Linked DNA regions of Breoghania sp. L-A4. The protein of the gene in region 2 interacts with the protein of the main gene of each other region in a pairwise test. Links are inferred from orthologs where the notes say so. Each region holds a gene or a part of one and is shown on either strand. Other genes may lie near its edges. The genes, in order: ptsN and trkA.

The links.
Region 1: the proteins of trkA (region 2) and ptsN interact in binary tests that used the Escherichia coli proteins (3 or more experiments, as listed by UniProt). The link is inferred for Breoghania sp. L-A4 from one-to-one orthologs.

Annotation. Positions count from the first base shown.
Region 1 is NZ_CP031841.1:528,173-539,548, forward strand. What follows is about bases 3,403-6,126. They hold ptsN (PTS IIA-like nitrogen regulatory protein PtsN), read right to left. Parts: upstream 5,135-6,126; coding sequence 4,670-5,134; downstream 3,403-4,669. Other genes in these bases: D1F64_RS02555 (methylated-DNA--[protein]-cysteine S-methyltransferase), read left to right, coding at 3,403-3,656; D1F64_RS02560 (hypothetical protein), read left to right, coding at 3,810-4,574; raiA (ribosome-associated translation inhibitor RaiA), read right to left, coding at 5,262-5,849. Outside these bases: D1F64_RS02540 (cobyrinate a,c-diamide synthase), read left to right, coding at 791-2,140; D1F64_RS02545 (Hsp20 family protein), read left to right, coding at 2,291-2,725; D1F64_RS02550 (DUF1150 domain-containing protein), read left to right, coding at 2,800-3,054; more of D1F64_RS02555, read left to right, coding at 3,201-3,402; rpoN (RNA polymerase factor sigma-54), read right to left, coding at 6,127-7,737; lptB (LPS export ABC transporter ATP-binding protein), read right to left, coding at 7,833-8,564; D1F64_RS02585 (LptA/OstA family protein), read right to left, coding at 8,857-9,447; LPS export ABC transporter periplasmic protein LptC, read right to left, coding at 9,444-10,247; D1F64_RS02595 (ribonuclease H-like domain-containing protein), read right to left, coding at 10,440-11,060. UniProt on the Escherichia coli protein: Seems to have a role in regulating nitrogen assimilation.
Region 2 is NZ_CP031841.1:2,623,816-2,635,393, reverse strand. Bases 2,962-5,887 are described here. They hold trkA (Trk system potassium transporter TrkA), read right to left. Parts: upstream 5,150-5,887; coding sequence 3,773-5,149; downstream 2,962-3,772. Other genes in these bases: D1F64_RS12050 (sigma-54 dependent transcriptional regulator), read right to left, coding at 5,306-5,887; D1F64_RS12060 (potassium transporter TrkG), read right to left, coding at 2,962-3,615. Outside these bases: mazG (nucleoside triphosphate pyrophosphohydrolase), read left to right, coding at 1-70; RNA chaperone Hfq, read right to left, coding at 1,520-1,777; more of D1F64_RS12060, read right to left, coding at 2,275-2,961; more of D1F64_RS12050, read right to left, coding at 5,888-6,673; D1F64_RS12045 (PAS domain-containing sensor histidine kinase), read right to left, coding at 6,663-8,945; D1F64_RS12035 (nitrogen regulation protein NR(II)), read right to left, coding at 10,614-11,578. UniProt on the Escherichia coli protein: Part of the constitutive potassium transport systems TrkG and TrkH. May regulate the transport activity of TrkG and TrkH systems. Binds to NAD(+) and NADH.

The DNA.
Region 1 (11,376 bases), 2.1 Mb from region 2 along the record:
GTGTGGCTGGCCGGCGCCGGCCCCGGCGATCCGGGGCTGGTGACGCTGCACACGCTCAACGGCCTGCGCCAGGCGGATGTGGTGGTCTATGACGCGCTCGTCGACACGCGCATTCTGGACTGGGTCAAGCCGGGAGCGTTGACCGAATACGCCGGCAAGCGCGGCGGCAAGCCCTCGCCCAAGCAGCGCGACATCTCGCTCCGGCTGATCGAGCTGGCGCGCTCGGGTAAACGGGTTCTGCGGCTGAAGGGCGGCGATCCCTTCGTCTTCGGCCGGGGGGCGAGGAGGCGCTGGCGCTGGTGGCGGCCAAGATTCCCTTCCGCATCATTCCCGGCGTCACCGCCGGCATCGGCGGCATGGCCTATGCGGGCATCCCGCTCACCCACCGCGACGTGAACCAGTCCGTGACCCTGCTCACCGGACACGACCAGAGCGGGCTGACGCCGAGCGCCTTCGACTGGGCGGCGATCGCCCGGGCGACGCCGGTGATCGTCATGTACATGGCGATGAAGCATCTCGAGCAGATCGCGCAGGAACTGATCAGGGGCGGCCGCAGCGCGGACGAGCCGGTGGCGGTGATCACCCGCGCCTCGCTGCCCGACCAGCAGGTTCTGGAGACCACACTGGCACGCGCGGCAAGCGATGTGGCGGCGTCGGATCTCGAGCCCCCGGCGATCGTCTGCGTGGGCGGCGTCGTGCGTCTACGCGCGGGCCTCGACTGGCTCGGCGCGCTGGAAGGCCGCGTGCTGGACGCGGATCCGCTGGCCCGCAACGACGCGTCGCAGGCGGGATGAGCGCGCAGACGGGAAACGCAAGGGCGCTGGTCATGGCAGCACCGGCGTCCGGCTCCGGCAAGACGGTGCTGACGTTGGCCCTGCTGCGCGCCTACGCCCGCGCGGGCCGCAAGGTGGCGTCGGCCAAGGCAGGGCCGGACTACATCGATCCCAGATATCATGAAGCGGCCAGCGGCGCGCCATGCGTCAATCTCGACGCCTGGGGCATGGGCGAGGGCACGCTGTTCGATCTCGCCGGGCGGCAGGCGCGGGGCCGCGATCTGCTGATCATCGAGGGCGTCATGGGGCTGTTCGACGGCGCGGCCGACGGCTCGGGCACCACCGCCGATCTGGCGATGACGCTCGATGCGCCGGTGGTGCTGGTGGTGGATGCGGCGAAACAGGCGCAGTCCGTCGGCGCGCTGGTGCGGGGTTTCCGTGATCATCGCCCCGGACTGACGCTCGCCGGCGTGCTGCTCAACCGCATCGGCAGCACCCGGCACGAGGCGATGCTGCGCGGCGCGCTGGAGGATATCGGCGTCGAGGTTCTGGGCGCCGTGCCGCGCTCCCAGGCGCTGTCGCTGCCCGAACGCCACCTGGGGTTGGTGCAGGCGGGCGAGCATGCGGATCTCGAGGGATTTCTCGAAGCGGCGGCGGACGCGGTGGACGCAGCGCTCGATCTCGACCGGCTGGCGGAGGTGGCGCGGCCGCTCGCAAAGCCCGCGCCGAGCACGCTGCCGCGGTCGGAACGCGGCCACGGGCTGGCGCCGCTGGGCCAGCGCATCGCCATCGCCCGCGACGACGCCTTCGCCTTTGCCTATCCGCATCTGCTCGACGGCTGGCGCCGCGCCGGCGCGGAGCTCACGTTCTTCTCGCCGCTTGCCGACGAGCCGCCCGCCGAGGACGCCGACGCGATCTATCTGCCCGGCGGCTATCCGGAACTGCACGCCGGCCGCATCGCCGCGGCGCGGACGTTCCTCAGCCGGCTGTGCATGGCGGCGCGCGCCCGCACCCGCGTCTATGGCGAGTGCGGCGGCTACATGGTGCTGGGCGAGGGGCTGGTGGATGCGGAGGGCGCGCGCCACGCCATGGCGGGGCTGCTGCCGCTGGAGACGAGTTTCGCCAGCCGCAAGCTGCATCTGGGCTACCGTCGGCTGACGCCGCTGGGCTCGGTCGCGCCCTGGGCGCATCCGCTCAGCGCCCATGAATTCCACTACGCCTCGATCCTGCGCGAGGGTACGGACGGGCGCGAGACGGAGCGGCTGTTCGCCGCCACCGACGCGCAAGGCCAGTATCTGGGCACCATCGGACTGCGCGCCGGCACCGTGATGGGCTCCTTCGCCCACGTCATCGCGCAGGCGGGATAAATCACCTGTTCGCTTGAAGCCGCAAACCGACTTGCCCATATTGGGGAGGAAGCGGACCCCCAACGGGTCCGACCGGATGCCACATGAGGCGCGTCGCAAGAGGACGTCTCGGGTCCGGACCTTCAAGGTCGCTTGAAAAGGACTTTGACGATGTCGCGTCTATCGGCGTTCTCCAGCCCGTTGCTGCTCGGATTCGATGATATCGAGCGGGTGCTGGACCGGGTTTCCAAAGCCGCGAATGACGGCTACCCGCCCTACAATATCGAGCGCCTGCCGCGTGCGGACGGCGTCACTGGCGAGATGCTGCGCATCACGCTGGCCGTTGCGGGATTCACGCGCGATCAGCTCGATGTCAGCGCCGAGGAGAACCAGCTGGTGATCCGGGGCTGCCAGAGCGACGACAACGGCGAGCGGCAGTATCTGCATCGCGGCATCGCCGCGCGGCAGTTCCAGCGCGCGTTCGTCTTGGCGGAAGGCATCGAGATTCTCGGCGCCGATCTCAAGGACGGTCTGCTCTCCATCGACCTTGCCCGTCCGGAACCCGCACGCATCGTGCGCAAGATCGACATCAGCACGCACGACTGACGGCATCGTTGGGCGCACAGGCGCCGGCGGAACTGCGCAACCATTTGGCAGGCCGCACAACAAAAGGGATCACCATGGTGCACGATGAAGTAAACCGCGTCGATGCGGAGACATTCGCTCATTTGGGTGATGGTGACATCGCATACATCCGCGAAGTCCGCTCCGAGGACGTCAAGAACATGTTCCCCAATGCGCCGCAGATGATCGGCGGCATGAAGCTGTGGGCGCTGCTCAGCGCCGACGGCTCGCCGATCATGCTGGCCGACAGCCGCGATGCGGTCATCGCCAACGCAATGGAAGCCGAGCTGACCACGGTCAGCGTCCACTAGAGCAGATCCGTTTCTTACAGAATCGGATCGTTGCTCTAAGTCTTTGTTTTGGAGCAAATCCGGACGGATAACCGGTATCCACTTATCCTGGATTTGCTCTAGCCAAACCGCGGTCCGATGGGAATGTCTGACGCGAGGCACATGCCATGCCTGTAGCGACGCTGGACACGCCCGTCGGGCGGCTGGCGGTAAGCGCGCGCGACGATGCCATCGTCGCGCTTGACTGGTCGGGCGAGGACGAAGGCGCGCGCACGCCTCTGCTTGTCGAGGCGCTCGGCCAGCTCAAAGCCTATTTTTCCGGAACACTGAAGGCCTTCGACCTGCCGCTCGCGCCCAGAGGCGCGGCGTTCCACCAGCAGGTCTTCGCGGCCATGTCGGCCATTCCCTATGGCCAGACGCGAACCTATGGCGAGATCGCCGCGGCGCTGGGCACCTGCGGCCAGCCGGTCGGCCAGGCCTGCGGCGCCAATCCGATTCCCGTCATCATCCCGTGCCACCGGGTGCTCTCGGCGCAAGGCCTGGGCGGCTATTCCGGCGCGGGCGGGCTCGAGACCAAGATCGCGCTCTTGAAGCTGGAAGGCGGCTACCCGTTTCTCGTGTGAGGCGGAGCCATCGACTGGTTCATGAATTCTGGTCGAGTGCCAGCCAGTCTGGTATTTTAGCCGTCGCTCAATGGTGACAGCGCACGGTGGCTTGACGCGATGAGTGGCCTTTTTAGCAGAATGAAGTTTGAACCGATCTGGATACTCGGATTGATGGCGTTCCTGCTGGGCAATGTCTCAAATGCCCTTGGTGTGACCGAAAAGGCTTTGGGTCTGTTTTGGGCAGAAGCCCCCGCACCGCCGCAGGTCGTGAACAGCTATGCGGCATTTGCTGTGGGGCTCGTTGAACGCCAGCGAGTCAACGAAATTTTCGACTCGGTTTTCATTGAAAACGCCGTGCTTCGGCAGGGCGGACCGACCGACGAGCAGATGCGTGGCTTTGTCGAATCGGAGAACAGGAAGCTGGCACAGGCCGGCGAGTGCAACATACGCATCGAGAGTGGAGAATGTGCGTCTATTGATTACTATCAATTATATGTTGTTGGGATAATGCTCAAAAATGAGGGTGGGGCGCCAATAAAGTCTTCGAAGATGGTTTTTGATCGCTTTGATCTCGACGAAACGTTTCGGGGAATATCCCACTTTAGCATCAACTACACAAAAATTGAGAATGGATGTCTTTATAGCTTCCCGGAGCGGCCGTGCACCTTGGCGGTAGGCGACACCAAGCCGAGCAAATTTGAATTGAAGTTGCCGGAATTGGTGAAGGGAAAGCCCATTTACGTACCGATGTTCCTGGTGCTCGTGCCGCATTCGACGGTCGAGACGCGTGACTGGTACCAGTTTCAATGGGGCCTGTTTCTTAGTCCCAGGAAATTCATCTACGAGTACGGCGACGGCTATGAGGGAGAATTCGTTCCCCGCGAAATGCTGGAAAACGTTTTCGAAATTGATGATTTTGTCTTCGGGCTCGGCTGAGCAGCCCGCACTGGCTCAGCTCGCCGGGCCCTTCGCGGATAGCCAATCGAGGGATGTGTCCTCTAAAGGCGACAACCACAGGCTCGCCGCCGCCGTCAGGCGGCGTTGGAATTGAGGTTCTGCGTCAGAAGCGCGTAGATCGCGTCCGTGTCAGTGCTGGCGCGCAGCTTGGCGGCGATGCTGGGATCGCGCAACTGCCGCGCGATACGGGCCAGCGCCTTGAGATGATCCGCGCCCGCGCCCTCGGGCGCCAGAAGCACGAAAACCAGATCCACCGGCTGGTCGTCCAGCGCGTCGAAGTCGATCGGCCGGTCGAGCCGGGCGAAGACGCCGACGAGCCGGTCGAGCGCGACGGGCTTGCCATGCGGGATGGCGATGCCGTGTCCGACGCCCGTGGAGCCGAGACGTTCGCGCTGCAGCAGCGTGTCGAAGATATCGCGTTCGGGAAGTCCGGTGATCGAGGCTGCCTTGCCGGCCAGTTCCTGGATCACCTGCTTCTTGCTGTTCACCTTCAATGCCGGGACGATGGCGTCGGCGGTGATGAGGTCGCTCAGATCCATTGCAAATGCCCATTGGCTGCGTGACGGGCCCGATCGGGCCTCGGAGGCGCCGTGATCCCCGGCCGCGGACGGTCCCGGTGGTCGGCGCGCGGAGCCCGGACGCAGGTGCGTCCGGACTCAACGTTTTTCACGCGTTGTTGGTTCCCTGGGCTACCAGGGACGGGTCGATCCAGCCGATGTTGCCGTCGGACCGCCGGTAGACGACGTTGAGGCCGCCGTTGCCCGCGTTGCGGAACATGATCAGCGGAACTTCGGTGAGGTCCATTTCCATGACCGCCATGCCGACGGTCAGCGTCTTGACCCGCTCCGGCGTCTCGGCGATCACAATCGGATTGAAATTCTCTTCCAGTTCCTCGTCGTCCTCCGGAGAGGCGATGACATAGGCGGTGGCGGCGAAGGCGTCGGCGCCCTTGTCGCCGTTGTGATGGTCCTTCAGCTTGCGCTTGTAGCGGCGCAGGCGCTTTTCGATCCGGTCGGCCGCCTGATCGAAGCTGACGCGCGGATCCTGGGAATCGGCCGAGGTTTGCAGCACCACGCCGGTGTCCAGGTGGATCTTGCATTCGGCGCGGTAACCGGAGCCCTCGCGCCCGAGCGTGACGGTGCCGTCATAGCCCCCGTCAAAATACTTCGACAGCGCGTCGTCGATGCGTTCCTGTGCATGGACGCGCATCGCGTCGCCCACATCGACGTTCTTTCCCGAAATCCGCAAAGTCATAGGAACCTCTGAGTTTTCCCAACGCAAACGTGGGTCATGCCGGAATCAACACGCGGTTTCCGCGATGCCGCGGCCCGGTGTGCTCCGGTCTGACAAGGGCGGTCCCGTCGCAGGACGGGGCGCCCCTATTGCGTCATGGCATGCCGTGCATGCCCAGTTTCCGATATGTGCGCCATACCGGGACACCGACGTCGGTCAGGCCCGGTCTTCTAAGACTCAAGCGCACGTAAGTCAATCACATCGGGCTGCGCCGCGGATGCGTAGTGCCGCGGATGATCTAGGCGAATGCCCGTTTTTCCCGCCGCCTTTGGACGGAGGAGGGAATGCGCATCGCCTCGCGGTACTTTGCAACCGTACGCCTTGCTATGTCGATACCGGCCTCCTTCAGTAACTTGACGATCGTGTCGTCGGACAGAATGGCGCTGGGTGGTTCCTCGTCGATCAACTGCCTGATGCGGTGGCGCACGGATTCCGCGGAGTGCGCGTCGCCGCCTTCGGAAGAGGCGATCGACGAGGTGAAGAAATACTTGAACTCGAAAATCCCGCGCGGCGTCGCCATGTACTTGTTCGAGGTGACGCGGGAAACCGTGGACTCGTGCATGCCGATGGCGTCGGCCACGGTGCGCAGGTTGAGCGGCCGCAGATAGCGCACGCCATGGGTCAGGAAGGCGTCCTGCTGGCGCACGATCTCGGTGGCCACCTTGAGGATCGTCTTGGCCCGCTGGTCGAGGCTCTTGACCAGCCAGTTGGCGGTCTGCAGGCAGTCGACGAGATAGGCCTTGTCGTGCTCGCCGCGCGCGTTCCTGGCGACGCTGGCGTAGTAGGTGCGGTTGATCAGCACCTTGGGCAGGTTCTCGCTGTTCAGCTCGATGTTCCAGCCGCCGGTCGACGCCGCGCGGATCACCACGTCGGGCACCACCGGCTGGATCAGCAGCGAGCCGAAGGCGCTGCCGGGGCGCGGATCGAGCGCGCGGATCTCGGCGATCATCTCCGACAGATCCTCGTCATCGACGCCGCACAGCTTCTTCAGCGGATCGAAGTCGCGCCGGGCCAGCAGCTCGAGATTCTCGATCAGCACCTGCATGGCCGGATCGTAGCGGTTGCGCTCCTTGAGCTGCAGCGTCAGGCATTCGGTCAGATCGCGCGCGAAGACGCCGGTGGGATCCAGCGTCTGCAGGACACCCAGCACCGCTTCGACCGCGTCCGGCGTGGCGCCGAGCTTTTCGGCAATCTCCGTCAGATCCGCGCGCAGGTAGCCTGCCTCATCGACATTGTCGATCAGGTTCTGGGCGATCAGCCGGTCTTCGGGACGCTGGACCGCCAGCACCATCTGTTCGGAAAGATATCCCGCCAGCGACTGTTCGGCGGCGACGAAGGATTCCAGATTGTAGTCCTCGCCCGATCCCGATCCGCGCGACGAGGTGGTCTGCCAGGGATCGCCGCCCTGCGGACCCGCGTCGCCCTTGCCGCCGGGCGTGTCCTCGGGAAAGACGTTGCTGAAATCGGTGTCCAGCTTGTCGGCGATGCCGGACGGGTCTTTTTCGAGCTGGGCTTCCAGCCAGTCGGCGGCGTTCTGGTCGCCGCCGCCATCCATCTCCGCGGTGTTCGCAAAGCTCTCGCCCGCCTCGCCGGTCGCCGCGTTCTGATCGCCGGCCGGGGCATCATGGTCCGCCTCGGAACCGGCCTCCCGATCCACGCCGGACGCCTCGGCGGGCGCGCCGTCCTCGGCCTCGCCGCGCTCCAGAAGCGGATTGCGCTCCAGCTCGGTGTCGACATAGGCGATGAGGTCGAGATTCGACAGCTGCAGCAGCTTGATCGCCTGCATCAGCTGCGGTGTCATCACCAGCGACTGGCTTTGACGTACCTCTAATCTCGGTGAGATGGCCATATGGCGTCGACGCGTCCCTGCGATCTGGTCCGATTCTTGCCTACAGGTTATCGCAAATAATGCATCAAAGCGTAAAGAGTGATTCCGAATCCCCGCTACAACGTAAATTGTTCACCCAGATAGAGGCGGCGCACGTCGGGGTTGTCGACGATGTCGCGCGGCAGGCCCTCGGTCAGCACCTCGCCGGCGGCGATGATGTAGGCGCGGTCGATCAGCCCCAGCGTCTCGCGCACGTTGTGATCGGTGATCAGCACGCCGATGCCGCGCGCGGTCAGGTGATGCACCAGTTCCTGGATGTCGCCGACCGCGATGGGATCGATGCCGGCGAAGGGCTCGTCGAGCAGGATGAACGACGGCCGGCTGGCCAGCGCGCGGGCGATTTCCACGCGCCGCCGCTCGCCGCCCGACAGCGCGATCGAGGGCGACTTGCGCAGGTGCGACACGCCGAACTCGCCCAGCAGCTCGTCGAGCTCATGCTCGCGGCGGGCCCGGTCGGGCTCCACCACCTCGAGCACGGCGCGAATATTCTGCTCCACGTTGAGGCCGCGAAAGATCGAGGCTTCCTGCGGCAGATAGCCGATGCCCAGCCGCGCGCGGCGGTACATGGGCAGCCGGGTGATGTCGAAGCCGTCGAGATGGATGGTGCCGTGGTCGGGCTGGATCAGCCCGGTGATCATGTAGAAGACGGTGGTCTTGCCCGCGCCGTTGGGCCCCAGCAGGCCCACGGCCTCGCCGCGGCGCACCGACAGGCTGACATGCTTGACGACCTTGCGCCGGCGGTAGCTCTTGGCGATGCCCTCGATGACCAGCGCGCCTTCGCCCTCGATGTCCCGCTCCGCGCCCTGATGCGCGCCGGGCGCGGCCGAGCCGTTGCCTGATCCGCTGGCCGGGGAGCGGGATGTCCCTGAGCGTGAGGCCCGGGAACCGGGGAAGGGAAACAGTTTCACTGTGGCGGATCTCGCGAAGGCTGTGAGGGCCGCGGCCGGGATCAGGCGTTCCGGGCGGGCCGTACCATGGTCTTGCAGACTGATCTAGAGACTTCCGCGCGCGCTGTCGAGGTGCGCGGATCACACGCCGGGCCGCGGCGGCGCGCCTCAAACGGCTGTGGCAGGGGACCGATCAGTTGGACGGCGGCGGCTGGCGGAAGCTGTTGGGGGTGATCAGCACCTTCACGCGGCCCTTGGCGGGCGCCTCGAGATCCACCTTGCCGGTCTTCAGGTTGACCGTCAGCTTGCTGCCGACGACGATGTTCGGCCCCTGGCTGAGCACCACCTTGCGGCCGGTGAGCACCAGGCGTTCCTTGTCCATGTCGAAGGTGGCGCTGTCGCCGGTGGCGGTCTGGTCGCGCGAGGAAATATAGACGGTGCCGCTGGCCTCGAGCCGCGAGATGCGGCTCTGGACGGCGTCGCCGGTGGCCGAGCCGGCGTAAAAGACCTTCAGCCGCTCGGTCTTCAGCGTCGCCTCGCCCTGGCGCACCACCACGTCGCCGGCGAATTCCGCCATATGGCTCTGGTCGTGCACCTCCAGTTCGCGCGCCTCGATCTCGATGGGGTCCTTGGCGTTGGAGCCGAAGCCGGCAAACGCGTTGGAAAACGTCTGCGCCTGCGCGCCCGGGATCAGACATGCGAGCGCACCCGCCAGCGCGAGCGCCAGAAGCAGCGCGCCGCGCCGCATGGCCGCGGGCCGGGCTGCGAGGGTCATGGGCGTCATTGAGCGGTCTCCGTGGCGGGTGCGGTTTCCTGGCCGGGGGACGTCGACATGAAGTCCTTGTCCAGCGCCGTCGGTTGCAGCTTCATCGAGATGCCGTTGGAAAAGCGCACCGTTGTGCCCTCCTGGTCCACGTCGATCTTGCCGGCGCGAAAGTGGCCGTGTCGAGACGAGATGTCGATGGAATCGTCGGACAGGATGGCGCCGGTCTTCAGATCGATGGTCGCGGCGCTCAGCGTCGCCTGATAGCCGCGGCTCCATTCGATTTCAATGCCGTCGTCGAGCGCGAGCTGTTCCGCGCCGCTGTCGTAGGTGCCATGCGCGGCGGTGATCGCCGCCCATTCGGTGGCCGAGAGCTTCAGCCGGGCGGTGATCTCTTCCAGCTGGATGATCTTGGGGGTGAACAGGTTCTGTGTCGCGCGCCGCGCGGAGACCTGATAGGAGCGCTCGCCGTCATGGCCCGACAGCTTGGGGTTGTTCATGACGATGCTGCCGTCGCCGGTCAGGCCGATCTGGCCGAGGTCCAGCCCCGGCAGCAGGCTCTGCAGCGCGGTGGCGCCGACGACGCCCAGCACCAGCAGGCCGCTGATCGCCGGCAGCAGCATTTTCATGATCCGCACCCGGCGGGAATGGCGCCGGGCGGCCTTGCGCTGGCGCGCCAGATGCGCCGCCGAATGGCCGCGCCAGCCCGTCAGCCGCGCGCGTCCGGACGCACGCGGCGCCGTCCGTCCCGGCTCCCGCCCGAGAAAGGGCAGATCCGGCGCGGGCATGTCGTGTGCTCCGGGCATGGTGCCGTGCGTCATCTGTCGTGTCCGCTCAATCCGCCATGGCGGTCCCGGGCAAGCGCAAGGGCGCCCTCGGCCGGGGGTGCAAAACCACCATATGGCGCTTTATGAGCGAAGTGCGAGCGCCTGTCGTGCAATATTTCCCGCAGAACCGCGCGCGGCCGGGGACCAGGGCGCGAGGGCTCCGGCCTTCCTGCGAGCGGACACGGCTTACGAATGGGCGAGGATGTCGATGTCCGGCCAGCCCTCGAGATCGAGCCGCGCGCGGGCGGGCAGGAAGTCGAAACACGCCTGCGCCAGGTCCAGGCGACCCTCGCGCTCCAGCATCACCGTGAGTTTTTCGCGAAGCCCGTGCAGATGCAGCACGTCCGACGCCGCATAGGTGAGCTGCGCCTCGGTGAGATCGTCCGCGCCCCAGTCCGAGCTCTGCTGCTGCTTGGACAGATCCACGCCGAGCAGCTCGCGCGTCAGATCCTTGAGCCCGTGCCGGTCCGTGTAGGTGCGCACCAGACGCGAGGCGATCTTGGTGCACCAGATCGGCGTCGTCGAGATGCCCAGCCCGGCGGAAAGTGCTGCCACGTCGAAGCGGGCGAAATGGAAGATCACGGTTATCGATGGGTCGCTGAGCAGCTTCTCGAGGTTCGGCGCGGCCGTCTGGCCCTTGGCGATCTGCACCACGTCCACCGTGCCGTCGCCGGGCGACAGCTGCACCACGCACAGCCGGTCGCGCTTGGGGTTCAGCCCCATGGTCTCGGTGTCCACCGCCACAGCATTGGTGGCGGCATAGGCGGAAAGATCGGGCAGATCGCCCTTGTGCAGCCGGATGGTCATGGATGTCTCGCAATGTGGAACGGCGCGCAGGCCGCGCTTTGACAGGCTGTGTACGCCAGAACGGGCGAGCGATGCAAACGGGGGAAGAGTGCCCAGGCCCGCAAGACGCCGCGCCAGATCAAGCCTGGCGCGCGCAATGGTGTGTGCGGCGGCGCGGCAGGCGTCGGAAAGAGGAGAATCCAGACACAAAAAAAGCCCGGCGAACCGGGCTTTTCTTGGAGATATCCGGATGAACTGGAACATCCGAAGCAGTGATTTGGTGCCCAGGAGAGGACTCGAACCTCCACTCCCTTTCGAGAACTAGCACCTGAAGCTA
Region 2 (11,578 bases):
GTGGCAGGAGGCAAAGCGCATCGAACGCGGCGGCGATGCCCCCGCGGCCGTCAGCACCTCGGACACATGACCCTCACGCGACCATCTGACCCTTGAAGCGCGCCCGGAATACCTCGGAAATCTTGTCGGGCACCCGGACAGTCAGCATGATGTCTCCGCCATCCGCTTCCTCGCGGTCGAGCACTTCCGCGCTGCGATAGATCCAGGCAAGCGAAGCGCCATCACTGGACGACAGCGTGAGCGAGACGATTTCGCGCTCCCGCGTCATGATGGTCTCGATGCGGGCGAGAAGATCATCGACGCCCTCGCCTGTCACGGCGGAGAGCGCAACGGGCCCTTCCCGTCGGCGTTCCTCGCCAGCAGGCTCGCCCGGTGTTCCGGCTCGAGGAGGTCGATCTTGTTCCACACTTCGACGATTCGGGTCTTTTCTGAAACGCCAAGCCCCAGAAGCTGCAGCGTATGTTCCACGTCGGCGGCCTGGGCGGCGGTGTCCTCATGCGCGATGTCGCGTACATGCAGCACCAGATCGGCCTCAAGCACCTCTTCAAGGGTTGCCCGGAACGCCGCGACCAGATGTGTCGGCAGATCGGAGATGAAGCCGACGGTATCAGACAGGATGATTTCCACGCCGTGCGGCAAGGTAATCCGGCGCAGGGTCGGGTCCAGCGTGGCGAACAGAAGATCCTTGGCGAAGACCGTGGATTCCGTCAAGCGATTGAACAGACTTGATTTTCCTGCATTGGTGTAGCCGACGAGCGCCACCACCGGTTGCGGAACCTTCTTGCGTGCCGAGCGGTGCAGATTGCGGGTGCGGCGCACCTGCTCGAGCTCGCGCTCCAGCTTGCTGATGCGTTCCTGAATGAGGCGGCGATCCGCCTCGATCTGGGTTTCACCGGGCCGCCGACAAATCCAAGGCCGCCGCGCTGGCGCTCAAGGTGCGTCCAGCTGCGCACCAGCCGGCTCTTCTGCCAATTGAGATGCGCAAGCTCCACCTGCAGCCGTCCCTCACGGGTGCGGGCGCGCTCGCCAAAAATTTCCAGGATAAGCCCGGTACGGTCAACGACCTTGGCGTTCCATGCCTTCTCGAGATTGCGCTGCTGGATCGGCGTCAGCGCATGATCCACCACCACAAGGTCAACACCCTCGGCCGCGATGAGGCCTTCGAGTTCCTTCACCTTGCCTGTGCCGAACAAGGTCGCCGGACGGACCGTCGAGATACGCACGATGCCGGCGTGACGAATGTCAAGATCGATCGCCAGCGCAAGGCCGATCGCTTCCTCGCGTCTGGCTTCGGCGGTTCGGATGGGAACGGCGGCGGTCGCGGGAAGACTGCCGTCCGTGCCCTCCCCCTTGGCGATCCGTCTGGATTTCTGAAGATCGCGGCGTGGCAGCACGGGCACGATCACGAGCGTACGCGTCCGTTCGGTGGCTGTCAGATACGAGCCATCGTCCTGGCGCTCCGGCTCATGCCCCAGGTCTTCGCGTTCGTCCCGGTCGTCCCCCGGTCTATGGGTTTCAATTAGCTGACCGCCTTTTCAGCCTCTTCATCAGCGGGATCAAAGAGTTGAACCGGCTGATTCGGCATAACGGTGGAAATCGCGTGCTTGTAGACCAACTGCGAGTGACCATCGCGGCGCAACAAGACGCAAAAGTTATCGAACCAGGTCACAACGCCCTGCAGCTTAACACCGTTGACCAGAAATATCGTCAGCGGAGTCTTGCTCTTACGTACATGATTGAGAAAAGTATCTTGAAGATTCTGAGCTCGGTCAGCCATGTTTCTTTTTGTCCTGTATCAGCGAACGCCGCCGCTGCGTTCTACCGCATTTTATCGATCACCGGACACCGCCGTCAAACGCATTGATTTCACAGGGAAACTCCGTTGTCGAGGAACGTCGGTCCCGGTGCTGCCTCTACTCAATACGTGCCGAAAGCGTCCTGAAGATTCACAATTCGTTATAGAGGAATTTTTTCGCATTGCGAATGGAACGAGCGTCGTAGTGCCGTCCCAGCCGGTGCAGGATTTTCGGAGCAAAGGCACTGTGATTCCAGACTATATCGCGCCCAATTCGTGCCCTGCGACAGTAACAAGCGCCGGAACGGCCGCCGCGCAATCTCTGGAAGCTGACGATCCAAGCGTTCGTCAATCCACCTTCAGGCACCAATTCGGTGTTGTCAACAAACCTGACCAAGGTTGCACCGCTCTTCCTAGCCTTATGTCAAATTGTGAGATTTTCGTTCTGTGCGAGAGGTTTGCCCCTGTGCATCGACGCATCAGCGGCGCAGCCAGTACGTGTGGTTGGCCGCTGCAAACAGGGCGAGAACTTCGATCCGGCCGAGAATCATGATCGTGCAAAGGATCATCTTGGACGGACCGTTGAGCGCCGCGTAGGCCGGCCAGGCCTCGGCTCCCACGGCAAGCCAGCCGTTGGGATAAAGCGGGCCGATGTTCGAGAACGCCGCAATCGAGGCCACCAGGGCGCCCTCGTAGTCGATGTCCTCAAGCGCAAGGGCCAGCGAGCCAAACGCCACGACGACGATGGACGCGGAAAAGAAGCTCCAGATCGCCTTCATGAGCTGGATGTCATAGACTTGGCTGCCGAATTGCGCCGAGCGGATACCGTGCGGATAGACCAGCCGCCCGAGCTCTCGGTAGGCTTGGACCAGCATGCCGCCGAGGCGGTAATGTTTGAGACCGCCCGCGGTCGAAAACGTCCCCCCGCCCACCAGGGCGATGAACATCACCAGGGTCAGCGGCAGCACCGCAAAGCCGCCATGGCGCACCTCGAAGCCGGTCGTCGAGACGAGTGACGCGGCCGTGAACAACCCTTCGCGCAACGCGGTCAAAGGGCTCAGGACATCGACGGACCCGGCGGCGCGGAACAGCGTCAGCGCATACATCAGCCCCACAATCCCGGCGAGAGCCATCACCGAGTAGCTCTCCCTGTGCCGGGCCAGCAACTGGCGCCGGTTGGTCAGCAGCATGCGCTGCCAAAGGATACTGCTGGCGCCGAGCAGCATGAAGATGATCATCGCAATCTCCGCGAACGGGTTGCCGTAATCGGAAATATTGCCGTCGATTGGCACGAAGCCGCCCGTGGATACGGTGGCCAGCGCCAGACAGAGCGCGTCGATTGGCGGGATGCCGGAGAGCAGCAGACAGATCATGCAAGCGACCGTCGTGAGCAGATATAGTCCGGCGATGTCCCGCACGGCGTTGACAACCCGATGGCCCATCATGCCTTCCGCGCTTTCCGCCAGACGGATGTGGCGGTCCGGCAGTCCGCCGATACCGGCCGGCGCGGAAATCAGCGTGATGCTGAGCAACGTGAGCAATCCGCCAAGCCATTGCAGCTCGGCGCGCCAGAAGATGATCGCCAGCGGATAGTCGGCCAGGTTGGTGAACACCGTCGCGCCGGTGGTCGTCAGGCCGGAGACCGATTCAAAGACCGAATCCGCTGGCGACAGGCCGGCCGTGATGGCGAACGGCAGCGCGCCGATCAGCCCCAGCACCACCCAGCACAGCGTCAGCAGCAAGAAGCTCTGCATGCGACCGAACGCACTGCGTCTGCCGTTGAGCGCGAACAGAAAGCTCAGCGCGCAAAAGCCGCTCATCGCGGCGATCAGAAAGAAATCGAACAGCGCCCCGTGTCGCCGGATGTCGCGGCCACGGCCACGGGCAGCAGCATGGCGAAGCTGAAGCCCAGCAACACGATTGAAAAGTGAAACAGGATGCCGGTCATCGCCGCTCAAGGCCGCCTTGTGCCGCAGGTCAAAAGAATTCGAGGCTCACGCGGAACATCTGTTCGACGTCGCGCACCCGTTCGGCCATGGCGAACATCACCACCCGGTCCTTGGCCTGGATCTGGGTGCTGCCGTCCGGCGTAATCACGGTGTCACCACGGTACACAGCGCCAATGCGGATGCCCGGCGGCAGATCGACTTCGCTCAGCGGCCTGCCGACCAGCGGCGAGGTCTCCAGCGCTTCGGCCTCAATAACCTCCGCGGCGCCGTTTTGCAGGGAATGCACGGCCCGGATTCGGCCGCGGCGGACATGCTGAAGGATCTTCGAGATCGTCACCGCACGCGGGTTGATATAGGCGTCGATACCAAGGGCGTGGGCGAATGCCGGATAGCTGGTGTTGTTGAGAAGGCTGAGATTGCGTCGGCAGCCAAGCTTCTTCGCCATGACGCACGACAGGATATTGACTTCGTCGTCGTTGGTCAGGGCCACCATCGTGTCGGCGTCCTGAATGTCGGCCTCGCGCAGGATCTGCTGGTCGAGCGCGCTGCCGTGCAAGATCACCGTGCGCTTGAGACGATCGGCGATGCTCAGGGCGCGATCGCGGGAGAACTCGATGATCTTGATCTTGGCGCGGGACTGCCGCTTCTCCAGGTTCTCGGCAACATATTGACCAATATTGCCGCCGCCGGCGATGACCACCCGATTGGCCTCCGGCTCCTCGTGTCCGAAGATCGCCAGGGCGCGGCGGACGTGGTCGCGCCGGGCCACCACGTAGACGAGATCGCCAACAAGAAGCGCATCGGCACTCTTGGGCACGAACAGACGGTTCTCCCGCTGGACGCCGACCACCACCGCGCTGAGGTCGGGAAACAGCTCGGTCAACTGGCGCAGCGGCGTATCGACGACCGGGCAGTCCTCTTCGCACATGATGCCGACAACAACGACGTGGTCATCGCAGAAGCGCGCGGTCTCCACGGCGCCGGGCAGCGACAGGCGGCGCAGCACCATCTCGCCCACTTCCACCTCGGGAGAGATGATGACGTCGATCGGCATGTGATCGCGCGAGAAGAGATCCTGCCAGTGGGTGCGCAGATAGCTCTGCGCGCGGACGCGGGCAACCTTGGTCGGCACATTGAACAGCGAATGCGCCACCTGGCAGGCAACCATGTTGACTTCGTCATAAAGGGTGACCGCGATGATCATGTCGGCCTGGTCGGCGCCTGCCAGCGCCAGAGTGTCGGGATGCGAGCCGTGACCGACGAAGCCGCGCACATCAAGCGTATCGCGGATGGCGTTGATCAGATTGGGCGAGGAATCGATGACCGAAACATCGTTCTGCTCGGAAGCGAGCTTTTCGGCGATGCCGTAGCCGACCTGGCCGGCGCCGCAAATGACGACTTTCATGTGTTGTTCCTTCGCGAAGGCCTATACGCCGCGATCAAATCCGCACCGGCGCTCCCGGCGGCGCCGCACAGATCCCGGACATGCCTATGGACGCCGTGCATGCGTATCGTGCCCGGCCGGGACGCGCGGTCCACGTCAGGCTCCGCATCAGCGATATCATGAAACACCGAGGGATTTCAGCTTGCGGTGAAGAGCGGAGCGCTCCATTCCCACAAATTCCGCGGTGCGGGAAATGTTTCCTCCGAACCGCTTGATCTGCGCCTGCAGGTAATCGCGCTCAAAGACCTCGCGGGCCTCGCGAAGCGGCAGGGCCATCAGATGATCGCCGCCATTGTTGGAGGACAGGCCCGGCAAGGTGGCGCCAACCTCGGCCGGCAGCAGATCCGCCGTGATCTCGCGATCCGGATCGCCGCGCGACAGGATCATGAGACGCTCGACGTTGTTGCGCAACTGGCGGATGTTTCCCGGCCAGTCGTGGGTCTGCAACACAGCCATGGCATCCGGCGCGATGGGGCGCCGCGGAATTCCGGTCGCATTCGATATCTGTTCGGAAAAGAAGTCGATCAGTTCGGGGATGTCCTCGCGGCGCTCCGAGAGCGCGGGCACACGAAACGGCACGACGCCCAGCCTGTGGAACAGATCCTCGCGGAAGCGGCCCTCGGCGATCTCCTCGTCCAGATTCCGCGCGCTGGAGGAAATGATGCGGATATCCACATGCACACGGGTCGCCCCGCCGACGCGCGTGAAATTCTGGTCCACCAGAACACGCAGGATCTTGCCCTGCGTCTCGCGCGGCATGTCGGCGACCTCATCGAGATAAAGCGTGCCGCCATGGGCTTCCTCGAGCGCCCCCACCTTGCGGGGCCGGTCGTCCTCGGGCTCGACGCCGAAAAGCTCCTCTTCCATCCGGTCCGGCGTGATCGTCGCCGCGTTGATAACCACGAAGGGGCCTTGAGCGCGGTTGGAGATCGCGTGGATCGTACGCGCGACAAGCTCCTTGCCGGAGCCCGACGGCCCGGAAATCAGGATGCGGCTGTTGGTTGGCGCAACCTTGTCGATGGTCTGGCGCAAATGGCTGATGGCGCTCGATGTGCCGATCAACTGGCTGGCGTCACTGCTGCGCTGGCGCAAGTCACGCACCTCGCGGCGCAGTTTGGACGCCTCCAAAGCGCGTTCGGCGATCAGGACGAGCCGGTCCGCCTTGAACGGCTTTTCGATATAGTCGTATGCGCCGCGCTTGATCGCGGAGACGGCGGTTTCGACGTTGCCGTGACCGGAAATGATCACCACCGGCAGGTCCGGGTGCTGTTGCTTGATCACGTCGAGCAGCGCAAGACCGTCGAGCCGGCTGCCTTGCAGCCAGATGTCGAGAACCAGCAGCGACGGCCGCCGTTCCTCGATGGCCGCCAATGCGCTGTCGCTGTCAGCGGCGGTGCGTGTTTCATAGCCTTCGTCATCAAGGAGCCCCGCAACGAGGTCCCTGATGTCCGCTTCGTCGTCAACGATGAGAATGTCAGACGCCATGGGGTGCGACCGGATCTTCTGTTTGAGGTTCTAAATCAGGATCAATATCAAGTGTGCCCGGCAATGTGTCGCTGGCCGCGATCGTCAGGCGCACCCAGGCGCCACGGCCGCCGCCGGCCACGTCGGGAGCATCAAGCAGTTCGACGCCACCGCCGTGATCTTCGAGAATCTTTCGCACGATCGCGAGCCCCAGTCCGGTGCCCTTCTCGCGCGTTGTCATGTAAGGTTCAAGCAATCTTTGCCTGTTTTCGTGCGGCAGGCCGACGCCATTGTCGATGACATCGACCACACAGAAGCCATCATTCTTGCTCAGCGAGACGGTGATGCGGCCCTTGCCACGGTCCACTTCCGGGACGGCAAGAACGCCTTCGGTGGCGTTCTTGATGACATTGGTGAGCGCCTGGCCGAGCAACCGGTGATCGAAGTGGGCGATCAACGGGGTCTGCGGCAGCTCCATCTTGATGTCTATGTCGGCCTGAGCCACGGACTGCATGAACACCGCCTCGCGCACCACTGGCACGAGATCACGATCCTCCTTGGCCGGCTTCGGCATCCGGGCGAAGGAGGAGAACTCGTCGACCATCCGTCCGATGTCGCCCACCTGGCGGATGATCGTGTTGACGCATTGGTCAAAAATCTCGCGGTCGGTTTCGATCTGCTTGCCATAGCGGCGCCGGATGCGCTCGGCCGACAGCTGGATCGGGGTCAGCGGGTTCTTGATTTCATGCGCGATGCGCCGCGCCACGTCAGCCCAGGCGGATGTCCGCTGGGCGCTGACCAGGTCGGTGATGTCGTCCAGCGTGACCACATAGCCGTGCTCACGTTTTGCGGACTGTTCGGTCGTCACCCGCACGTTGACGATGCGCTCTCGGCCGCCGCGCATCAGCGTGATCTGCCCCTGAATGGCGCGCGCGTAGCTGTCGTCCAGCATCTCGTTGACGATATCGGCGAGCTCGGGAACCACATCCGTGATGTTGCGGTCGCGCAGTTCGTCTTCCGAATGGTCCAGCAAGCTGAGTCCGGAGCGGTTGATCAGGGTGATGCGCCCGCCATCGTCGATGCCGATAACCCCCGCCGTGACACCGGCCAGCACGGCCTCGGTGAACCGCGCGCGGCGGTCAATCTGGTCGTTGGCCGACAACAGCGCGTCGCGCTGGCCGCGCAACTGCGCCGTCATGTTGTTGAAGGTGGCCCCAAGATTGGCAAGATCCCCTTCCCGCCGGTCTATCGGCACCTGGGTGTAGAGATTTCCTTCCGACACCTGGTCGGCCGCGCTGATCAGCCGGCGGATCGGGGACACCATGCGATTGGCGAAGCCAAACCCCACCCAGATCGACGACAGCAGCAACACCAGCGCCACGCCGGTATAGACAAGGGCAAACGCGATCTGGACGCCGAAACGGCTCTTTTCGAGATCGTTGTACTCGCTCTCGCCTTCCTGGGCGATGCGCAGGTAATCGACGACGCGCGGATCCATGGCGCGCGCCACATACAGGAAGATGTCGTCATAGGCGACGAGCTTGATGATCCCACCCACCTGACTGGAAACACCCGGCGCGATGAGAACGGGCTCGCCCTTCTCGGCCTGCGTGAACGCCGACGCCGGCGGCATGAGAACCGTGGTCTTGGGGTCGACCACGGTGCGGGTGACAACCGTGCCGTCCTTCTTCAGCAGAAATGCCGCGGGCAAGGTGCGCAGGCTCGCCTGGGCTTCGAAAAACGAATCAAACCGGGTCGGCTCGTAGTCGTAGACGGACTTCGCCCGGTCGACGTCATTGGCCATGGCGATGAGATCGCCGCGAAGCACGCGCGCATGCTCCTGCAGGTAGGCACGCGCCACGGTGAGTGAATTGTCGATGATCTGCCGGGTGCGTTCCTCAAACCAGCGGTCGAGACCCCGATCCAACGTGATGGTCGCGACAATCGCCACGAGGATGGCTGGGACCGCCGCAATGACGCTGAACAGGCCAACGATGCGAACCTGCAATCGCGCCGCCGCCCTGCCCCGTCTTCGGGCAACCCACAAACCGTAGATTTCCCAGCCGATCGCGAGGCAAAGGGCGCCGATGACCACGGCGTTGCAGCCCAGCGCGATCGAGATTACCTCCTGGCTCGGCACAATCGGCGTCATGCCCGTCAGGACAGCGAAGGTCGCCGCCACCGAGACCAGAGACAGGACCATGAACACCAGACCGTAGGACCGGACCAGCCGGTTTCCTTGACCGGGCGGGCGCAAGGTCTTTTCCGATTCCGCGTCGCTCAGCAGGGTCATGGACAGTCAATATTCCATTCGTGGGCGGGCCGGGCCGCGATGCCGACAATCGGTGCACTGCGTCACGGATACCACACTGTCGCCAAAATGCGACATCTGCGAGGCAAAAATTGTCAAAACCGCGTGGCGGAAAGTCCGGCGCTCGTGACGCTTGCGGACGCGTCCGACCGGACACAGGTGTCCACGTTCCGGCCGGAATGGACACGCCGTCGGGAGGTCCCCATCTAGCGGGAATTGCGGATGACCTGAATGTCGAGATCGCGGATTTTCTTGCGCAGAGTGTTGCGGTTCACGCCAAGAAGCTCCGCGGCCTTGATCTGATTGCCCCGGGTCGCGGCAAGCGCCGAGCTGAGCAACGGATACTCCACCTCCTTGAGGATCCTGTGATACAGGCCCGGCGGCGGCAGCGTGTCGCCGAAATTGGAGAAATAGCCGTTCAAGAAGCGCTCCACTGCGCCGAGAGGTTCGCGTCGTCATTATCCGCGTCCGGATCCTCGTTGATCGAGGCCGGCTGAGACAGCTCCTGGTCGATCAGGTTGGCGGTGATGACATCTTGCGGATAGAGCGCGGAGAGCCGGCGAACCAGGTTTTCCAGCTCACGCACATTGCCCGGCCAGCGATAGCGCTTGAGCCGTTCGACGGCCGCGGGTTCCAGCTGCTTGGTCGGCAGGCCTTCCTTGTTCGCCAGCATGAAGAAGTGGCGCACCAGATCGGGAAGATCCTCGGCGCGCTCGCGCAGCGGCGGCAGCCGCAGCGGCACCACATTCAGGCGGAAATAGAGATCCTCGCGAAACAGTCCCTGATTGATGAGTTGGCGCAGGTCCTTGTTGGTCGCGGCGACAATCCGCACATCGGTCTTGATCACCGTCCGGCCACCAACGGCCGTGTATTCGCCCTGCTGCAGCACCCGCAGCAGGCGTGTCTGCGCCTCCATCGGCATGTCGCCGATCTCGTCGAGGAACAGCGTGCCGCCGTCGGCCTGCTCGAACCGGCCGGCGCTGCGCGCCTGAGCGCCGGTGAAGGCGCCCTTCTCGTGACCGAAGAGTTCCGCCTCGATCAGGTCGCGGGGGATCGCCGCCATGTTGATGGCGACAAAGGGTCCGTTGCGCCGCTTGCCGTAGTCGTGCAGGGCGCGGGCCACAAGCTCTTTGCCAGTGCCGGATTCGCCGGAGATCATCACGGTCAGATCGGTCTGCATCAGGCGCGCCAGGACGCGATAGATTTCCTGCATCGCCGCGGACCGGCCGACAAGCGGAATGTTCTCGCCGACTTCCTCGGAGACGTCGACACGCTTGGACTTCGGCTCGGACAGGGCCCGCCCGATGATGCTGATCAGTTCCTTCAAATCGAAGGGTTTGGGGAGATACTCGTAAGCGCCGCGTTCGGAGGCGCGGATCGCCGTCATGAACGTGTTCTGCGCGCTCATGATGATGACCGGCAGATCCGGACGCAGCTTCTTGATCCGCGGAAGCAGATCAAAGGCGTTTTCATCGGGCATGATCACGTCGGAGATCACGAGATCGCCCTCTCCGGAACTGACCCAGCGCCACAGCGTCGCGGCGTTGGACGTCAGCCGGACCGAATAGCCGGCGCGCGACAATGCCTGATTGAGGACCGTGCGGATCGCTGCATCGTCGTCAGCAACGAGAATTGTGCCACTGGGCATCGTCATTCATTCCTGGCGCTGTTGGGTGTGGGATATTCATTCGAGGACGCGGGCATCAGAATCCGGAACGCGGTGCGTCCGGGCTGCGAGTCGCACTCGATCACCCCGCCATGGTCGCCAATGATCTTGGCAACCAGGGCAAGGCCCAATCCGGTCCCGTTGGTCTTGGTGGTCACGAAGGGGTCGAAGAGATGCGGCATCAGGTCATCCGGCACGCCGGGTCCGTTGTCGCGAACGCTGAATTCCAGCGGCAGACTGACGCGGTCGCGCGTGCCGGGCACCGACATGCGGATACCGGGCCGGAACGCGGTGGACAGCACCAGTTCGCCTTCCGGATTGTCACCCACGGCCTCGGCGGCGTTCTTCACCAGGTTCAAAAACACCTGCACAAGCTGGTCGCGATTGGCGTAGACCGGCGGCAACGACGGATCGTACTCCTCCACGATCCTGATATTGCGCGCGAAACCGGATGCCGCGAGCCGCTTAACATGGTCGAGAATAACGTGAATGTTGACCGCTTCGCGATCGATTGGTCTTTCGTCGGAAAACACTTCCATCCGGTCGACAAGCTTCACGATGCGATCCGCCTCATCCATGATCAGCCGGGTCAGGGCACGATCATCGTCATCGGCGGACTGTTCGAGAAGCTGCGCGGCGCCGCGAATGCCTGAGAGCGGGTTCTTGATCTCATGGGCCAGCATCGCGGCGAGCCCGGTGACGGTGCGCGCGGCGCCGCGCGACGACAGTTGGCGGTCGATCTTCTCCGCCATCGTGCGCTCTTGCAGCATCAGGGTGACGAAACCGGGCCGCTCGTTCACCGGCGCGGCATAGATGTCGACCATCTTTTCCGAGCCGATGCGTGGCGAACTGATGTCGACCTTGTACTCGTTGACCGCGGAACCGCGCTGCTTGACCTGATCGACGAGGGTCAACAGGGGGCTCCCGAAGGGCACGAAATAATCAAGCG